DNA from 2 places in the Herbaspirillum sp. GW821-FHT09A12 genome. Region 1 is predicted to be linked to the other one. Evidence: predicted binding sites of a transcription regulator. Region 1 holds the regulator's gene; the other holds the start of a gene.
What was found. Region 1 encodes sigma-54, which starts transcription at its own class of promoters, with help from an activator protein. Its sites were predicted from a motif close to TGGCANGNAANCTGCTTT; they were not measured.
Positions count from the first base shown of each region.

Region 2: AC07N6_RS19155 (collagen-like triple helix repeat-containing protein) is a predicted target of sigma-54. The motif match lies at 1,536-1,553, and genes of this name have one in related genera.

Region 1 covers NZ_JBWKPR010000007.1:165,327-169,316, reverse strand. Annotated here, with positions in the region: gene lptB (LPS export ABC transporter ATP-binding protein) at 1-411, shown strand, start outside; gene AC07N6_RS16495 (RNA polymerase factor sigma-54) at 507-1,997, shown strand; gene hpf (ribosome hibernation-promoting factor, HPF/YfiA family) at 2,142-2,513, shown strand; gene grxD (Grx4 family monothiol glutaredoxin) at 2,773-3,084, shown strand; gene AC07N6_RS16480 (UbiX family flavin prenyltransferase) at 3,125-3,709, shown strand; gene AC07N6_RS16475 (SDR family oxidoreductase) at 3,793-3,990, opposite strand, start outside.
Region 2 covers NZ_JBWKPR010000011.1:40,660-44,649, reverse strand. Annotated here, with positions in the region: gene AC07N6_RS19155 (collagen-like triple helix repeat-containing protein) at 1-1,479, opposite strand, end outside; gene AC07N6_RS19150 (FdhF/YdeP family oxidoreductase) at 1,880-3,990, shown strand, end outside.

The DNA.
Region 1 (3,990 bases):
GGCAAGCCGCTCTCGCGCGACGAAATCGAAGGCCGCCTCAACAACCTGCTGCATGAACTGCAGATCGAGAAGCTGCGCGACAGCCAGGCGCTCTCGCTGTCGGGCGGCGAACGGCGCCGCGTCGAAATCGCGCGCGCGCTGGCGACCGATCCGCGCTTCGTGCTGCTGGACGAGCCGTTCGCCGGCATCGACCCGATCGCCGTGATCGAGATCCAGCGCATCGTGCGCTTCCTCAAGGAACGCGGCATCGGCGTGCTGATCACCGACCACAACGTGCGCGAGACGCTGGGCATCTGCGACCGCGCCTACATCATCAACCAGGGAACGGTGCTGGCCAGCGGCAGCCCGGACGACATCATCGCCAACGAATCGGTGCGGCGCGTCTACCTGGGCGAACATTTCCGCATGTGAGCGCCCTGCGCCAGGCCACGCCAGCGCAGCGCACGACATGCAACGCACGACAAAGCAGCACGTAACAAGCCGGCCACGCGGCGCCTGAAAGCCAGATGAAACAGTCCCTCCAGTTACGCACATCGCAGCACCTTGCATTGACGCCGCAATTGCAGCAGTCGATCAGGCTGCTGCAATTGTCTACCCTGGAACTGCATCAGGAACTGGAACAGATCCTGTCCGACAACCCGCTGCTCGAGCGGCTTGACGACGCGCTCGACAATTCGGTGCGGCTGCTGGCCGACGGCGCCCTCTCCGCCTCGCCCTCCAGCGGCGTGGCCGACAGCGCCGGCGAAAGCGGCGCCGAGGCCCCCGCGCCCGCAAGCGACGGCGAATCCAGCCTCGACTACCAGGACAACACGCCTGAGGGCAGCGTCAGCGGCGAATCCGAATGGAGTTTCGACGATGTCGCGCGCAACGGCAAATCATCCGACGATGAGGATGCGCGGCCGCAACTGGAAGCGCACCAGACCACGCTGCGCGAACACCTGGTGGAACAGATCCGCGTCACCGCCCGCACGCTGCGCGACCGCGCGCTGCTGGAGCTGCTGGCCGATACGCTGGACGACAACGGCTACCTGGACGAGCCGCTGGAAGATATCCTGTCGCACCTGCCCGAAGAGCTGGGAATCGATCTTGAAGAGCTGTCGATCGCGCTCAAGCTGCTGCAAAGCCTTGACCCGGCCGGCGTCGGCGCGCGCAGTCCCAGCGAATGCCTGGCGCTGCAGATCCGCCGGCTGCCCGGCGTGCCTTTCGTCACGCGCAAGCTGGCGCTGAAGATCGTCGAGGATTACCTGCCGCTGTTCGCCCAGCGCGACTTCAACAAGATCAAGAAGGCGCTCGACTGCGACGACGAAGACCTGCGCGAAGCCCAGGCCGTCATCCGCCAATGCCGGCCGCACCCGGGCGCCGAATTCGCCCGCGACGCCTCCGACTATGTGGTGCCGGACGTGATTGTCAAACAAACAAAGAACGGCTGGCAGGTCACGCTCAACCATGACGTGATGCCCAAGCTGCGCGTGAACGCGATGTATGCGAGTGCGCTCAAGCAATCCAAAGGCGAAGTTTCACTCACATCGCAGCTGCAGGAAGCGAAGTGGCTGATCAAGAATATGCGCCAGCGCTTCGATACGATTTTGCGAGTTGCACAAGCTATTGTCGAACGTCAAAGAAACTTCTTTTCACATGGCGCAGTTGCCATGCGCCCCCTTGTGCTGCGCGAAATTGCTGATACACTGGGTCTACACGAGAGCACTATCTCGCGTGTGACAACTCAGAAATACATGCTCACGCCACACGGCATGTTCGAGTTGAAATACTTCTTCGGTAGCCATGTCGCGACCGAAACCGGAGGTGAAGCCTCCTCCACCGCGATACGGGCACTGATCAAACAACTGATAGGAGCCGAAAACCCGCAGACCCCATTATCCGACAGCAAGATTGCGGATATGCTGGCAGAACAAGGCATGGTGGTCGCGCGACGGACTGTCGCAAAATACCGCGAAGTGCTGAAGATTCCACCAGTCAATCTCCGCAAATCCCTCTGAGTTTTTCCTCGGTTTTTCTGTAGTACTTGCAGCCGTCGCTGTGTTCAGGCAAGCATTCATGCCCTCAGACACAAACGCTGTACTCTCTCCAGGCGTATGGATGAGATGCACGAACCTCCAGTGACTTCACGATAGGAGTGTTGTATGAATCTGACCATTAGTGGACACCACCTCGAACTGACCCCCGCCATCCGGGAATACGTGCAAAGCAAGCTGGCACGAATCAAGCGCCATTTCGACAATGTGATCGACATCAGCGTCATCCTGAGCGTAGATAAACTGACAGAAAAAGAAAAAAGACAGAAGGCGGAAATCAACGTCCATATCAAGGGGAAGGATTTGCATGCGGAAAGTATCGCCCACGATCTCTACGCGGCCATTGATGCATTGATCGACAAGCTCGATCGCCAGGTCATCAAGCACAAGGATCGTCTGCAAAACCATCATTCGATGGCCAAGAGGCTGCCGGAAGACAGCGTTTCGGGCGCGGCGGCAAGTGCAAGCGCAAGTGCATAGCGGATAATGATCCGCCAACGACGGGGTCGTACCAGGCCCCGTCAATGAGGAAAGGGCGCGAAAGCGCCCTTTTTCATTTCCGCCGGCTTTCTTGCCCACGGGAACGTCCCGATGGAAATGGCCGCCGGGAAACATTGCAAATAATTCAAATGATTTACGCGGCCGGGCACAACATGGGCGCCTTCCGCAACCATGTTTCAAACGCGGATGGCGGCTTTTTCATATAATGTCGGCAATCACCATTTTTTAAGGCATAGCCATGAGCGACGTTCAATCCTGGATCAAGGAAACCGTGACCCAAAACCCTGTCGTGCTGTTTATGAAGGGCACCGCGCAATTCCCGCAATGCGGCTTCTCCGGCAAGGCGATCCAATTGCTCAAGGCCAGCGGCGCCGAGAACATCGTCACCGTCAACGTGCTGGAAAGCCCCGACGTGCGCCAAGGCATCAAGGAATATTCGAACTGGCCGACCATCCCCCAACTGTACGTGAAGGGAGAATTCGTGGGCGGTTCGGACATCATGAACGAAATGTACGCATCGGGTGAACTGCAAACCCTGATCAAGGGCTGAGCCCCGGCCACGCCGTATTGACTCCTCTCATTCCCGCCACATGCCGCGCCAACGCCTGATCGTCGCCATCACCGGCGCGACAGGCGCGGTCTATGGCGTGCGCCTGCTGGAACACCTGCGCGGCCACGCGCAGGTTGAAACGCACCTGCTGATCTCGGACGCCGGCGTACTCAACATCCACCAGGAACTCGACCGCAGCCGCAAGGATATCGAGGCGCTGGCCGACGTGGTCTACAACGTGCGCGATGTCGGCGCGGCTATCGCCAGCGGCTCCTTTGCGTCAGCCGGCATGGTGGTGGCGCCATGCTCGATGAAAACGCTGGCGTCGGTGGCCCATGGCCTTTCCGACAACCTGATCACGCGCGCCGCCGACGTGGTGCTGAAGGAACGCCGCCGCCTGGTGCTGATGGTGCGAGAAACGCCCTTCAACCTGGCCCACCTGCGCAACATGACGGCGGTGACCGAGATGGGCGGCGTGATCTTCCCGCCGCTGCCCGGCTTCTACCATCGGCCCTCCTCGATGGAACAGATGGTCGACCATACGCTGGGGCGCGTGCTTGACCTGTTCGGTCTGGCGCACCAGCTCACGCCGGAATGGCAAGGAATGAAACCCGCATCGGACTGAACCGGCAGCGTAACGCATGCCCCAAACGAAACGCGCCGCAGGAAAACCTGCGGCGCGTTTTTCTTATTGCAGACCAACAGTGATCAACCGCGGCCGATGTAAGGCATCTTGGTCGCCATCACCGTCATGAACTGCACGTTGGCGTCCAGCGGCAGGCTGTCCATGTAGAGGATGGCACGGGCCACATGCTCGGCATCCATGGTCGGCTCCACCTTGGTCGAACCGTCGGCCTGCAGCGTGCCCTTCTTCATCAGCGTGGTCATGTCGGTCGAGGCGTTGCC
Region 2 (3,990 bases), on a different contig from region 1:
CAGGTTGGTGACCGGGGCCAGGATGTTGTTGGTGTTGCCTGTGGCGCCGGCGCCGCTGGTCACGGGCGCGGTTGTGACGACCGGCGCCACCGCAACGGTAGTCGTGACGGTATTGCCGGAGAGGGCGCCGGTCAGTACGGTCAGCGTATTGGTGACGGGCGCCAGCAAATTGGTTGTGCCGGTGCCGCCGGGGACCGTACCGAGTCCGCCGCCGACCAGCGTGCCGATGGTATTGGTGACAGGCGACAACAGGCCTGTGCTGGTGCCGCCGGCGAGTCCGTTCAGGCCAAGGCCGTTGGTCAGGGCTACGACCGTATTGGTGACGGGGGCGAGCGGATTGCCTGTGCCGCCGCCGATTGTGCCCAGTCCGCCGCCGACCAGCGTGCCGAGCGTGATGGTGACCGGCGCAAGCAGTTTATCGGTGCCGCCAATGCCACCCAAGTTACCCAAGCCGCCGGTGAGAGACGCCAGCGTATTGGTCACGGGGGAAAGTAAATTGCCTGTGCCACCCGTGCCGGTGCCACCCAGATTGCCCAGGCCGCCAAGCAAGCCGCCGATAATATTGTTGTTTGGCGTTGTGCCGCCGACAGGTTGCAGCAAGATGCCGGCCGCGTCGACGGTATTGCCGGCCGAGGTGACGATGCCGCCCAGGTTATTCACGATTGGCACATCGCTGTTGGTCACTGTGCCGCCGAGATTACTCACCGTTCCGCCCAGATTCGTCAGCAAATTCTGCACGGGTTGGCCCAGGCCGGTTTTGGTCCCGACCGTTTGGGTGAGCGTGGTCACCTTGCTGGTAATCGGAACGATCACGTTGCTCAGTGTTTGCGTAATCTGTTCGACCGGGCCGGTCGTCAATAGCTGGGTCACCGGTGTTGCCAGACCCGATACCGTTTTACCGGTTTGAGTCACAAGGCCGCCCAGGGGCGCGGTCACCGGCGCCAGCGCGGACAATGGGCCGCTGCCCAGATTGGTCACCAGCTGTCCTGCGCCTTGTACGGTTTTGCCGGTCTGGTCAAGCACATTGCCGGTACTCGCCACGGTCACGCCGACCGGATTGTCAACGATGCCCATTTGCCCAAGACCGCTGCTGATGCCATTGCCGAGAGCGGAAACGATGCTGCCGGTATTGGCGACGACATTGGACAAATCGGTTTGCGTTTGCTGCGGCACGATCGGCAAATTGAGCGAGCCGACGGTTGTGCCGACCCCGGAGACGGCATTTCCTGTTGCGGTGACGATGTTGCCGACGCTGCCGGAGACGGTTCCGGTTGGGGTCACTGTCGGAGTGGTGCCGCCACCGCCATCACTTCCGCCGCCATCACTTCCACCGCCGCTGCCGCCATCACTGCCGCTGCCACTGCCACTGCCACTGCCCAAACTGGTGCCGGTGGAGCCGCTGCCGCTGGCGCAACCACTCAGCGCCAGCATGAAGGCAAGAGCCGCAGCGCCCCAAATGCGTTGATTTAAGATGTTCATGTTCACTCCCCTTTGTTCGAATTCAAACTCAGATGTGAAGACTCGGCATATCTAAAATGGCAAAGTGCGTGCCATGAGAAAATGACCGGCTCCTGATCTGCTTCAGTATTTTCGGGAGAGTGATTTTTTCTATTTAAATCAATGACTTACTATTTATTTTTGGTCGGATTAAAAATTTTTTGATGTGCATGGAAGATGTCGTTACGTGTTCTTTGTAACGTTACGTCGGGAACAAAATGTTTCGGATAAGGTGTGAGTTGCCGATGGTTTGTCCGAGCCGAAGGTAGTCCGGATTTGGCCGCACTGTACTCTGTTCCCGCTGTCGCGACTGTACATGCAGCCGCGCGGACGCCTGTCCTAGACTGATGAATCCTGGAATCAATCCGTTCGCACCGAGATCATGGCTAAACCGAGAATCGAGCAGTACAACCAACCCGCTGGCGGTTGGGGCGCGCTGAAGTATGTGGCGCTGAACCTGGTCAAGGAACACGTGGCCGACGGCAAGGGCATTCGCACCCTGTTGTCGCAGAACCAGCCTGACGGTTTCGACTGCCCCGGTTGCGCCTGGCCGGACCGCGAACACACGTCCACCTTCGAATTCTGCGAAAACGGCGTCAAGGCGGTGGCGGCCGAAGCCACCAAGAAGCGCGTCACCGCCGAGTTCTTCGAGCAGCACACCGTGGCCGAACTGATGCAACAGTCCGACTATGAGCTGGAAGAGCACGGCCGCCTGACCCATCCGATGGTGTACGACGCGGCCACCGACAAATACCGCAAGATCGACTGGCAGGGCGCGTTCGCGCTGATCGGCAAGCACCTCAACGCCTTGCCCGATCCGGACATGGCCGATTTCTACGTCTCCGGCCGCGCCAGCAACGAGGCGGCGTTCCTGTTCCAGCTGTTCGTGCGCCAGTACGGCACCAACAATTTCCCCGACTGTTCCAACATGTGCCACGAGCCGACCAGCGTCGGCCTGCCGGGCACGGTCGGCATTGGCAAGGGCACGGTGCTGCTGGACGACTTCGACCTGTGCGACACGCTGCTGCTGTTCGGCCAGAACCCGGCCACCAACCATCCGCGCATGATGGGCGAGCTGCGCCACGCGTCCAAGCGCGGCGCCACCATCGTCGCCATCAACCCCTTGAAGGAGCGCGGCCTGGAGCGCTTTGCCGACCCCCAAAGCAAGGTCGAGATGCTCACGCTGGGCAGCACCCGGATCAGTTCCATGTTCATCCATCCCAAACTGGGCGGCGACCTGGCGCTGATCAAGGGCGTCATCAAGCGCACCATCGAACTGGACGACGAAGCCCTGGCCGCCGGGGGCGAGCGCGTGCTGGACGTCAGGTTCATCGAAGAACATACCGCCGGCTTTGAAGCGTTTGCCGCCGACGTGCGGGCCGAAAGCTGGAGCGAGATCGTGGCAGAGTCCGGCGTCTCGCGCGAAGACATCGAGAAGCTGTCGCAGGTGTACGTCAAGGGCAAGGCCGTGATCGCCACCTGGGGCATGGGCCTGACCCAGCACAAGCATGCGGTGGGCGCGATCCAGCTGCTGTCGAACATGATGATGCTGCGCGGGAATATCGGCCGTCCCGGCGCCGGCCTGTGCCCGGTGCGCGGCCACTCCAACGTGCAGGGCGACCGCACCGTGGGCATCGACGAAAAGCCGACCGCGGCCTTCCTCGACCGTTTGGAACAGGTCTTTGAATTCAAGGCGCCGCGCCATCACGGCAACGATACCGTGGGTTCGGTCATGGCCATGCTGGAAGGCCGCACCAAGGTCTTCATCGGCCTGGGCGGCAACTTCGCCATGGCCACGCCCGACACCTACCGCACCTTCGAGGCGATGCGCTCATGCAACCTGACCGTGCACATCACCACCAAGCTCAACCGCAGCCACCTGGTGCATGGCAAGGATGCCCTGATCCTGCCGACCATGGGCCGCACCGAGATCGACGTGCAGAAGTCCGGCCCGCAAGGCGTGACGGTGGAAGACTCGATGAGCATGGTGCACGTCTCTTACGGCATCAACAAGCCGGCCTCGCCGGACCTGATGTCGGAGACCGCGATCGTGGCCCACATGGCCGAAGCCACCATGAAGTCGCGCCACAACGGCAAGAAGATCGACTGGCTGTGGTACGCCGAGGATTACTCGCGCATCCGCGACGCCATTGAAAAGGTGTATGACGCCTTCAAGGGCTACAACGAGCGCATCGCCCATCCGGGCGGTTTCCACCTGGGCGTGGCTTCGCGCGAGCGCGTCTGGAAGACCGATACCGGCCGCGCCAACTTCATCGTCCATGCGATCCCCAAGGACACGCCGATCCACCGCGCCCGCAAGATCCACGGCGACAAGCTGATGACGCTGATGACCACGCGTTCGCACGACCAGTACAACACCACCATCTACGGCATGGACGACCGCTACCGCGGCGTGTTCGGCCAGCGCCGGGTGGTGTTCATCCATCCCGAGGATTTGCAGATGCTGGGCCTGAAGAACGGCGAGTGGGTCGA